DNA from 3 places in the Streptomyces sp. NPDC005775 genome. Region 3 is predicted to be linked to each of the others. Evidence: riboswitches for the same ligand, from Rfam matches in the RefSeq annotation. Region 3 holds a riboswitch; each other region holds the start of a gene.

The links. Region 3 has a riboswitch for cyclic di-AMP ahead of ACFYPA_RS32560 (M23 family metallopeptidase). Riboswitches for the same ligand answer to the same signal wherever they lie in the genome.
Positions count from the first base shown of each region.
Region 1: linked by a shared signal. The riboswitch ahead of ACFYPA_RS19665 (M23 family metallopeptidase) and the one ahead of ACFYPA_RS32560 (M23 family metallopeptidase) in region 3 are both predicted to bind cyclic di-AMP.
Region 2: linked by a shared signal. The riboswitch ahead of ACFYPA_RS21050 (transglycosylase SLT domain-containing protein) and the one ahead of ACFYPA_RS32560 (M23 family metallopeptidase) in region 3 are both predicted to bind cyclic di-AMP.

Region 1 covers NZ_JBIAIU010000008.1:22,555-25,821, reverse strand. Annotated here, with positions in the region: gene ACFYPA_RS19670 (PP2C family protein-serine/threonine phosphatase) at 1-879, shown strand, start outside; cyclic di-AMP (ydaO/yuaA leader) riboswitch at 1,152-1,306, shown strand; gene ACFYPA_RS19665 (M23 family metallopeptidase) at 1,318-2,481, shown strand; gene ACFYPA_RS19660 (aldo/keto reductase) at 2,760-3,267, shown strand, end outside.
Region 2 covers NZ_JBIAIU010000009.1:11,587-14,853, forward strand. Annotated here, with positions in the region: gene ACFYPA_RS21045 (dihydrodipicolinate reductase) at 1-995, opposite strand, end outside; gene ACFYPA_RS21050 (transglycosylase SLT domain-containing protein) at 1,222-2,103, opposite strand; cyclic di-AMP (ydaO/yuaA leader) riboswitch at 2,109-2,294, opposite strand; gene ACFYPA_RS21055 (ABC transporter ATP-binding protein) at 2,591-3,267, opposite strand, start outside.
Region 3 covers NZ_JBIAIU010000018.1:27,336-30,602, forward strand. Annotated here, with positions in the region: gene ACFYPA_RS32555 (pitrilysin family protein) at 1-1,054, shown strand, start outside; cyclic di-AMP (ydaO/yuaA leader) riboswitch at 1,283-1,451, shown strand; gene ACFYPA_RS32560 (M23 family metallopeptidase) at 1,464-2,294, shown strand; gene ACFYPA_RS32565 (GntR family transcriptional regulator) at 2,514-3,221, shown strand.

The DNA of each region.
Region 1 (3,267 bases), on a different contig from region 3:
CTCACCGTCCTCACCGTCTCCGTGCTCGCCGTCGTGATCAACGGGGTGGTGCGCCGGAGCAACGAGCAACTGGCCTCGGCACGCGTCATCGCGGAGACGGCCATGCGGGCCGTGCTGCCGACCCCGTCCGAGCGGATCGGCGGGCTGCATGTGGCGGCCCGGTACGAGGCGGCCCAGGCGGACGAGTTCGTCGGCGGTGACCTGTTCTCGGTTACGGACACCCCGCGGGGCGTGCGGCTGGTGGTCGGGGACGTGCGGGGCAAGGGGCTGGACGCCGTCGAGGCGGTGGCGGTGGTCATCGGTGCCTTCCGGGAGGCCGCCGAGGAGGCGGAGACCCTGGAGGATGTGGCGCGGCGACTGGAGCGCGCACTGGCGCGGGAGTCGAGCCGGCGTGGCGGCCTCGACGCGGTCGAGGGCTTCGTCACCGCCGTGCTCGCGGAGATTCCGCCGGGTGAGTCCAGGGTGCGGATCGTCAACCGCGGCCACCCGGACCCGTTGCTGCTGCACTCGGACGGGGCGCTGGAGGTGCTCGGGCCGTCGCTGCCCGCGCTGCCGCTGGGGATGGACCTGGGGGTGTGGCCGGACCGGGCGGACGAGTGGGACCTGCCCGCCGGCGCGACGCTCCTCCTCTACACGGACGGCCTCTCCGAGGCCCGCGACGCCGGAGGGGTTTTCTACGACCCTGCCGAGCGGTTGCGGGGGCGGATCTTCCCGGGGCCGGAGGAGCTCCTCTCCGCGCTGACCGATGACGTGCGCCTGCACACGGGGGGCGAGTCGACGGACGACATGGCGCTCCTCGCGGTCGCCCGTCCCGCCGAGGGGCAGCCGGACCGGCGCAGAACCGTGAAGATCGTCGGACTCGGGGGCGGCGGCGGGTGAGCCCGGCGCCGGAGCGGGCCGGGAACGAGCGGTTGACGCCGATGCCACCGTCCGTAATCGAAGGGCACCCCTCCGCATAACGATTGACGCAACGTCAGAAAATGGGTACCGGATGAGGGGCGATCAACTCGCCCGATTCCACCCGGTTGTGTCCCGTAAAGTCCAGGCCAAAGACGTGAACGATCAGTGGGAACGGCTTGGAATCGGACCCCGGTGTCTATTAACGTTCGATAACGCAGCGCGGTTGTCCCAGCCGCCGTCAGTGGCGGCACCGTGCGCGAGCGCCGAATTCCGCAAGGGAACCGGGGAACCACCTACATGGGGTGAATCGGGCATCTCTGTCTTGTTCGTGAGACGGAGGCACCCGTAGGAGACCTTCCTGCTCCGAACCCGTCAGCTAACCCGGTAGGCGAGAAGGAAGGAAAGGAGTGCGCCCCCGTGGCGTCCAACAAGCCTGCCCCCGAAGCTCCCTCCCGGTTCGGGTCCGAGTACGTCGATGACTTCGCGACCCGGCCCGCCACCGCTTTCGGTACGGAGTACGGGGCCGACTACGCGACCGACTACGGGACCGATCGGGGCAGCGACTTCGGCAACGACTTCCGCGCCGACGAGACCGGGCCCGAGCGGGCCTGGGAGGAATGGAACCCCACCGAGGAGTCCGTCCGCCCCGTCCGCGGCAAGCACCGCGTCGCCAAGCAGCGCAATGGTCTGGCCCGTAGCTCCACCGTCCTCGGCGTCGGCGTCATCGCGGCCGTCGGTGCGGGTGGCATGGCCACCGCCCAGAGCAAGCCGCCGGTCTCCATCTCCCTTCCCGATTCCATCGCGGACAACCTTCCCGACGCCAAGTCCCTCCCCGGCGTCGGCGCACTGTTCTCGGGCGGGTCCGAGGCCGAGGCCCAGGAGGCCGTGGTTGCCTCAGCCCCGCTGACGACCGCCGGCATCACCACCGCCGAGGCCGAGCAGGGCTCCACCGACGCGGGTGAGGCGCTCCGCGCCCGCATCCTCCAGCAGGCCGAGCAGCAGCAGGACGCGGCCGACGCCGAGGTCAAGGCGGCAGCGGAGACGGCCGCCGCCGAGAAGGCGGCCGCCGAGGCGAAGAAGCAGCAGGACGCCGCCGAGGCCAAGATCGCCGCAGAGAAGAAGAAGGCGGCGGAGGAGGCGGCGAAGAAGGCGGAGGCACTGCGCCTCGCCAAGCTCGCCGCCAGCTACGCCATCCCCACCTCCTCGTACACGATCACTTCGACCTTCGGCGAAGCCGGATCGATGTGGTCCTCCGGCTACCACACGGGCCTCGACTTCGCGGCGCCGACGGGTACGCCGATCAAGGCGATCCACAGCGGCACGGTCAAGTCGGCCGGCTACTCGGGTTCCTACGGCTACCGCACGGTCCTGGAGCTGGAGGACGGCACGGAACTGTGGTTCTGCCACCAGTCCTCGATGGATGTCAGCATCGGCCAGAAGGTCACCACCGGTGACACCATCGGACGCGTCGGCGCGACCGGCAACGTGACCGGACCGCACCTCCACCTGGAGGTCCACACCGCGGACGGCACCGGCATCGACCCGATGGCCTGGCTGCGCGCCCGGGGCCTCACGGTCTGAGACCGTTCCCCCGCCGGATTCCCGGCCCCTGAAACCCCGGCAGCCCTGACGCTCACCCCCCGACGTCAGGGCTGCCGGTCTGTTCCCGTTGGTACGTCGCGGCCGTCCGTACGTGCCCGCCCGTCTGTACGCGGCGCTCGTTCCTACGTCGCGGCCGTCCGTACGCGGCGCTCGTTCCTACGTCGCGGCCGTCCGTACGCGGCGCCCGTTCGTACGTCGCGGCCGTTCAGATGTACGGGCCACGGAATAGTGGAGCCGGTGGAAGCGGTTATTCCCCCATGACTTCTCTCCGCAAGCTCGGCTCGTCGAGCCTTCAGGTCTTCCCCCTCGCCCTCGGGGGCAACGTCTTCGGCTGGACCGCCGACGAGGCACAGTCCTTCGCCGTCCTCGACGCCTACGTGGCGGCCGGCGGCAACTTCGTCGACACCGCCGACGCCTACTCGGCCTGGGTCCCCGGCAACGAGGGCGGCGAGTCCGAGACCCTCATCGGCAAGTGGCTCGCCGCGCGCGGCAACCGCTCCGACATCGTCGTGGCCACCAAGGCCGGCGCCCACCCCGCGTACAAGGGGCTCTCCGCCCCCACCATCAAGGCCGCCGCCGAGGAGTCGCTGCGCCGGCTCGACACCGACCACATCGATCTGTATTACACGCACTTCGACGACGAGACGGTCCCGGTCGAGGAGATCATCACCGCCCTCGACCAGCTGGTGAAGGAGGGCAAGGTCCGCGAGATCGCCGCTTCCAACATCAGCCCGCAGCGGCTGCGCGCCTCGCTGGACTTCTCGG
Region 2 (3,267 bases), on a different contig from region 3:
AGCCAGTCGATGGCGTTCACCAGCCGGCCGACCGCGGTGGCGTTGCCGCCCGCCGAGCGGTTCTCGCCCTCGTCGGTGGCCTCGACGGTGACCTCGATGCGTGGGCGCCCCTCGATGATCACCCGGTGGGCACCGGCGCCGTCGGGCGGCGACGGCCAGTCCGGGGCACACAACGGATGGATACGGGTGATGTGCTCGATGACGATGCGGGGCTCGCCCTCGACGATGCCCTGGACCTCGAAGCGGACCGCGCCCTGGGTGCCGGCCTCGAACGCGCCCATCGTCCTGGTGGTGACGGTCGTCTCGAGCGCCCGGCGGGACATGGTCTCGCGGATGTCGTCCAGCTCCACGCCCAGGGCCCGGGCCATCAGGCGTATCTGCCCACCCCACACCATGGTCGGGACGGAGGCCGCGAGCATGAGGGGTTCGTACTCCATGGGGTGCCCCATGCCGATGAGGTGGCGGACCGAATCGGGCTGGTCGTACGTGGAGTAGTCGAAGATCTCCTGGCAGCGGATCGCGTCGATCGTGGTGCCGAGTCCGCTGATGAGCAGGGGCAGGACGTCGTTGCCCCAGCCGGGGTCGACGCCGGAGACGAAGAGCGAGCCGCCGCCACCGGTGACGGCGGCGAGCACCGGTTCGCGCAGCTCGGCCGGGGCGCTCCGCTGGTCGTAGAGCGCGTACAGGGCGGGGGTGACGACGACGGCGCCCCCTGCCACGGCCCTGGTGATGTCGGCCAGGGCCTCATCGGGGCGGATGTCGCCGGAGGCCGCGTACACGACGGCGCGCGGGGCGGTGGCGAGCACCGCGTCGACGTCGTCGGTCGCGGTGACGCCCAGATCGCGGTCCAGCCCGGCGAGGGCGCCCGCGTCGCGGCCCACTTTCGCGGGGTCGTGGACGAGTACGTGCGCGAGTTTCAGGGCCGGATGGGCCTCGACCGCGCGGATGGCCGCGCGGCCGACATTGCCGGTACCCCAGACCACCGTGGAAATCATGCGGCGGAGGGTAGCGCGCGGGATGAAAGGTTCATAGTGCCATCGCGCACCGGGTTGGGAGTGGGCCGGCGATGACCTCGCGTCCGCAGTACGCGGGTCCGGGACCGGGAGGAGCCGGCCCGTGCGGGGCAGGGCCCGCGTGGCATGACAACAGGGGTGGAAGGGAGCGGGTCAGCTCCCTTCCACCCCTGTTCACGGCTCCCCGCGCGGCGGGACCGCGGTGGGGTCAGTACGCCCCGAAGACGTTGTCGATCGAGCCGTACGTGGCGGCGGCGTAGTTGCACGCGGCGGTGATGTTGGCGACGGGGTCCAGGATGTCCAGCGAGGTGCCGGGCACGTGGAAGGCGTCGAACGTGGGCTGGATGACCTGGAGGAGCCCCATGGACGGGGTGCCCGCGACGGCGTTCGAGTCCCAGTTGTTGACGATCTGCGGGTTGCCCGAGGACTCGCGCAGGATGTTGCGGTGGATGCTGTCGTAGCTGCCGGGGATGCCGTGCTCGGCCATGACGGCGAGCGACTCCTTGATCCAGCCGTCGAGGTCGTCGGTGTACGCCGTCGCGGTCTGCGCGGGGGCGGTCGAGGCGGTCTCCTCCGCGACGGGCGTCACGGTCGTCCGCTGGGAGCGGTCGGCGCGGTCGGTGCTCTCGGCCCGGTCTGCCGACGGCTGCGAGGCGCTGCCGGACGTGTTCTCCGCCTTGAATTCGCTCTTGGTCGCGGCCTTGGGGGCGGCGGCCGTGGACTTGGCGCCGATGGTCAGCTTCAGGCCCGGGTGAATCAGGTCGGGGTTGCCGCCGACCACGTTCCGGTTGTCCTTGTACAGCTGCTCCCAGCCGCCACTGAGGGAATGCCCCCGGGCGATCTTGGAAAGCGAATCGCCGGAGACCACGGAATAGGTGGTGGACTCGGCCTTCTGTGCGGCAATTTCCTTGCCGGCCACGGAAGTCGGCGCTGCGGTCTTTTCCGCGACGACCGACTTGACCGGGGCGGCGGAAGCCGATCCGGCAGTCAGCAGGGGGAGCGCGAGAACGGCTCCGCCCGCGCTCACGGCGATGAAACCGCGCGTCAGGGTGCTGGACTTGAAACGACGGTGGTGACCCTTGATGGGCATGGCGCTTTTCCTCTCCGCCGCCTGCGAGGTGAGCTGTCGGGTTCGGACTGGAGATGTCCGGTCGCACATGGCGACTTCACCCCTAGCCGCTCCGGATTTCCGGACCGGCGGCAAACCTGGGTCCCCCGCTCCTGCCGTACGTGAGTGGTGTCGGGTTACCGGACGGCGGCAGGATTCGGCGTTCCATCCGGATTGACGGTGACCGTAAGCGAGAAAGGCAGAGCGAAACAAGCCCGGAATTCGTGATCACAATTGACGCGCAAGATCAATCAAAGGAAATGTGCGACACCGGTCACATCGGCGCGGGCCGACTTTCTTGGGACATCTGGGAACCGGCCCTTCCGGTTCCGCGTCCGGGCCGGGAAACGTGACGCTGGCCACTGTGTCCGAAAGGGGCGTTTTGACGGTTTCAAGGACGCGTGACCCGAAGGAGCGCAGCCCTCGTCCTGCGCTTGTAATTAATGCGACAAATTACTCTATTTGGACATTACGAAACGGCTGAAGGCTGCGTGGTGACGGCGGCACGGCTGCGCGCCACCACGACCGGAGAACCGTCGCCCGGGGCGGACAGGATGTCCGCGTCGAGCGCGTACAGCTCCTTCACCAGGGCCTCGTCGACCGTCTCGCGAGGGGCGCCGCGGGCGATGACGCGGCCGGCCTTCATGGCGACGAGCAGGTCGGCGTACCGGGCGGCGGCGGCGAGGTCGTGCTGGACCATGACGACGGTGCGGCCGGTGGCCGCGACCTCGCGCACGAGCTCCAGGACCTCGACGGCATGCCCGAGGTCGAGGGCGCTGGTCGGTTCGTCCAGCAGGACGACCGGGGTCTGCTGGGCCAGCACCATCGCGAGCCAGCAGCGCTGGCGCTGACCGCCGGACAACCGGTCGAGGCGCTCCCCCGCCAGTGCGGTGGTGCCGGTGGCGGCGAGCGCCTCGCGTACCGCCTGCTCGTCCTCGCGCGACCACTGGCGCAGCAGCCCCTGGTGCGGGCTGCGGCCGTAGCGCACCAGACCGGCGACGGTGACCGCCTCGGGGGCGCGCGGCGACTGGGGCAGCAGGGCGACATGGTGGGCGGCCCTGCGCCGGCCGGTCTCCCAGATGTCCGTGCCGCCGATCAGGACCGTGCCGGACTCGGGGCGGTGGAGCCGGGCGACGGTCCGCAGCA
Region 3 (3,267 bases):
CTCCCGGCTGGCCAAGGCGCTCGGCCTGGTCGCCGAGGCGCTGCGGGCCCCGGCCTTCAGCGACAGCGAGATCGAGCGGCTGGTGGGCAACCGGCTGGACGAGATCCCGCACGAGCAGGCCAACCCGGCCCGCCGTGCCGCCAAGCAGCTCTCCAAGGAGCTCTTCCCGGCCACGGCCCGCATGTCGCGCCCCCGGCAGGGCACCGAGGAGACCGTGGCCCGGATCGACTCCGCGGCCGTGCGCGCCTTCTACGACGCCCACGTCCGCCCGTCCACCGCGACCGCCGTGGTCGTCGGGGACCTCACCGGCATCGACCTGGACGCGCTGCTCGCCGACACCCTCGGTGACTGGTCGGGCAACACCGCCGAGCCCCGCCCCGTCCCGCCGATCACCGCCGACGACACGGGCCGGGTGGTCATCGTGGACCGTCCCGGCGCGGTGCAGACGCAGCTGCTGATCGGACGCATCGGCGCCGACCGGCACGACAGCGTCTGGCCGGCCCAGGTGCTCGGCACCTACTGCCTGGGCGGCACGCTCACCTCCCGGCTCGACCGGGTACTGCGCGAGGAGAAGGGCTACACGTACGGCGTGCGGGCCTTCGCCCAGGTGCTGCGCTCCTCGGCCCCGGACTCCGCCTCCGGGGCGACGGGCGCCGCGATGCTCGCCATCAGCGGTTCCGTGGACACGGAGTCCACCGGCCCGGCGCTGGAGGACCTGTGGAAGGTCCTGCGGACGCTCGCGGCCGAAGGGCTGACGGACGCCGAGCGCGAGACGGCCGTGCAGAACCTCGTGGGTGTGGCCCCGCTGAAGTTCGAGACGGCGGCCTCCGTCGCGGGCACCCTCGCCGACCAGGTCGAGCAGCACCTCCCGGACGACTACCAGGCGCATCTCTACGCCCGCCTCGCCGACACCGGCACGGTGGAGGCGACGGCGGCCGTCGTCAACGCCTTCCCGGAGGACCGGCTGGTCACGGTCCTGGTCGGGGACGCCGCGCGGATCGCCGACCCCGTCCGGGCGCTCGGTATCGGTGAGGTGTCGGTCGTGACCGGCTGAGCCGAGCGGTCACTTCACCCGATACCCGGGCAAACGGATGGGTCACCGGAAGGTCCTGGCGGAGCGGTCTCCGTCAGGACCTTCCGGTTTGTCTGCTTTGTGGGAGAGGTTGCCCGTCTGCCCTGTGGGATGCGCTACAAAACGGCCTGTCCGTTTGGTGGCGGGAAGTGCCCCCGTCTAGCGTCGGCTCGGCTGTCCGTCACTCGTATGCCGCATCCGTGACGTACCGGGCAGTCATCGCCGAGTCCCCGTCAGGCGCGAGCCAGGGGAGCCGGGGACCCACGTAGTCCCTGGGGTGAATCGGATGCCTGAGCCTCGTGCGAGGCCGGGGGATCCGTAGGAGACCTTCCTGCTCCGAACCCGTCAGCTAACCCGGTAGGCGAGAAGGAAGGAAAGGACCAGCCACTTCATGGCGTTCACCCGTGCCACCGGGAAGCACCGTGCCCCGAGCCGTCTGACGCGCACCGGCGCGAAGGCCGTCGGCATCGCGACTCTGGCCACCACCGGCGTCATCGGAGGACTGGCTTCCCCGGCCCTCGCCGCGGACACCGAGACCCCCGCCGTCAGCGACACCGGCCTCACTCAGATCATCGCCATCGAAGGCACCCTGGCCGAGCGGATCGACGCACAGGCGGACGCCCAGCAGCACCAGGCCGACGTTGCGGAGAAGAAGGCCGAAGCCAAGAAGAAGGCCGAGGCGAAGAAGGCGGAGGCCAAGGCGAAGGCGGCCGCCAAGGCCAAGGCCGCCGCGAAGGCGAAGGCCGCCGCCCGCGCCGAGGAGGCCCGCGAGAGCGCCACCCGCGCCGCCCGCTCCGCCGAGCGCACCCGGCTCGGCTCCTTCCAGCTCCCCGTCGCCGGTTCCTACGTGAGCACGGGCTACCAGTCCAGCGGCTCCATGTGGTCCTCCGGCAGCCACTCCGGCATCGACTTCCACGCCGCGTCCGGCAGTTCCGTCGTCGCCGTGGGCGCCGGTACGGTCGTCGAAGCCGGCTGGGGCGGGGCGTACGGCAACAACATCGTGCTGCGGATGACGGACGGCACGTACACCCAGTACGGCCACCTCTCCTCGATCGGTGTGACCGTCGGCCAGAGCGTCGGCGGCGGCGAGCAGATTGGTCTCTCCGGCTCGACCGGCAACTCGACCGGCCCGCACCTCCACTTCGAGGCCCGCACCACCCCCTCGTACGGCTCCGACATGGACCCGGTCGCCTACCTGCGCGCCCATGGCGTCTCGGTCTGACCGGGACGAAGACTTCTCGGTGAAGGCCCCGGCTCACGCCGGGGCCTTCGTCGTGTCCGCGTTCCGGGACGGTCCGCACGGGCCGTGCCCGAACGGCCGGATGCCAAAAGATATTCATGAATTTCCACCCGCCGTCGGAAATGCGACCGCATTGCAATAGAGTCGCAGGACAGGCGTCGATCGGCCGTGTTTCGCGGGGATTAAGGCGGAGGTTCGGACATGCGCATTCCGGCGCATTCGGTATGCACGGCAATCCGTGAAGACATCGTCTCGGGTGTCTTCGAGCGTGGCAGCCGACTCACCGAGGAGGTGCTCGCACGCCGTTACGGGGTGTCCCGCGTGCCGGTACGGGAAGCATTGCGCACCCTGGAGTCCGAGGGCTTCGTGGTCACCCGCAGACACGCCGGAGCCTGCGTCGCCGAGCCCACCGAGCAGGAGGCCGCCGACCTCCTGGAGGTCCGGATGCTGCTGGAGCCGCTGGGCGCGGCGCGCGCGGCCCATCGCCGTACGGACGCGCACCTGAAGGTGCTCCGCGGCCTGGTCAGGCTCGGCCAGGAGCGTGCCCGCCGGGGAGAGGGCGAGGACCTGCGCTCCCTGGGCGTCTGGTTCCACGAGACGCTGGCCCAGTCCTCCGGCAGCCCCGGCCTGATCGCGCTGCTCACCCAACTACGGCACAAGACCGCCTGGATGTTCGCGATCGAGCACCCGGCCCGTCCGGCCGACTCCTGGGCCGAGCACGGAGCCATCGTCGACGCCGTGGCGCGCGGTGACGCGGAGAGGGCGAGGGCCCTGACCGCCCAGCACGCGGAGCGGGCCACTGCCGCGTACCGTCCGCGCCGCCCCGGCCGGCCGGACACCGCAGCGGCCCGCCCCGACCGGGTGAGGACTTCGCAACATGCCGTAAACACCCCGAGCGGCCGACATTAACAATTGTGCCGTATACAAAGAACAGGCATTCCCTGCGGCCTTTGTT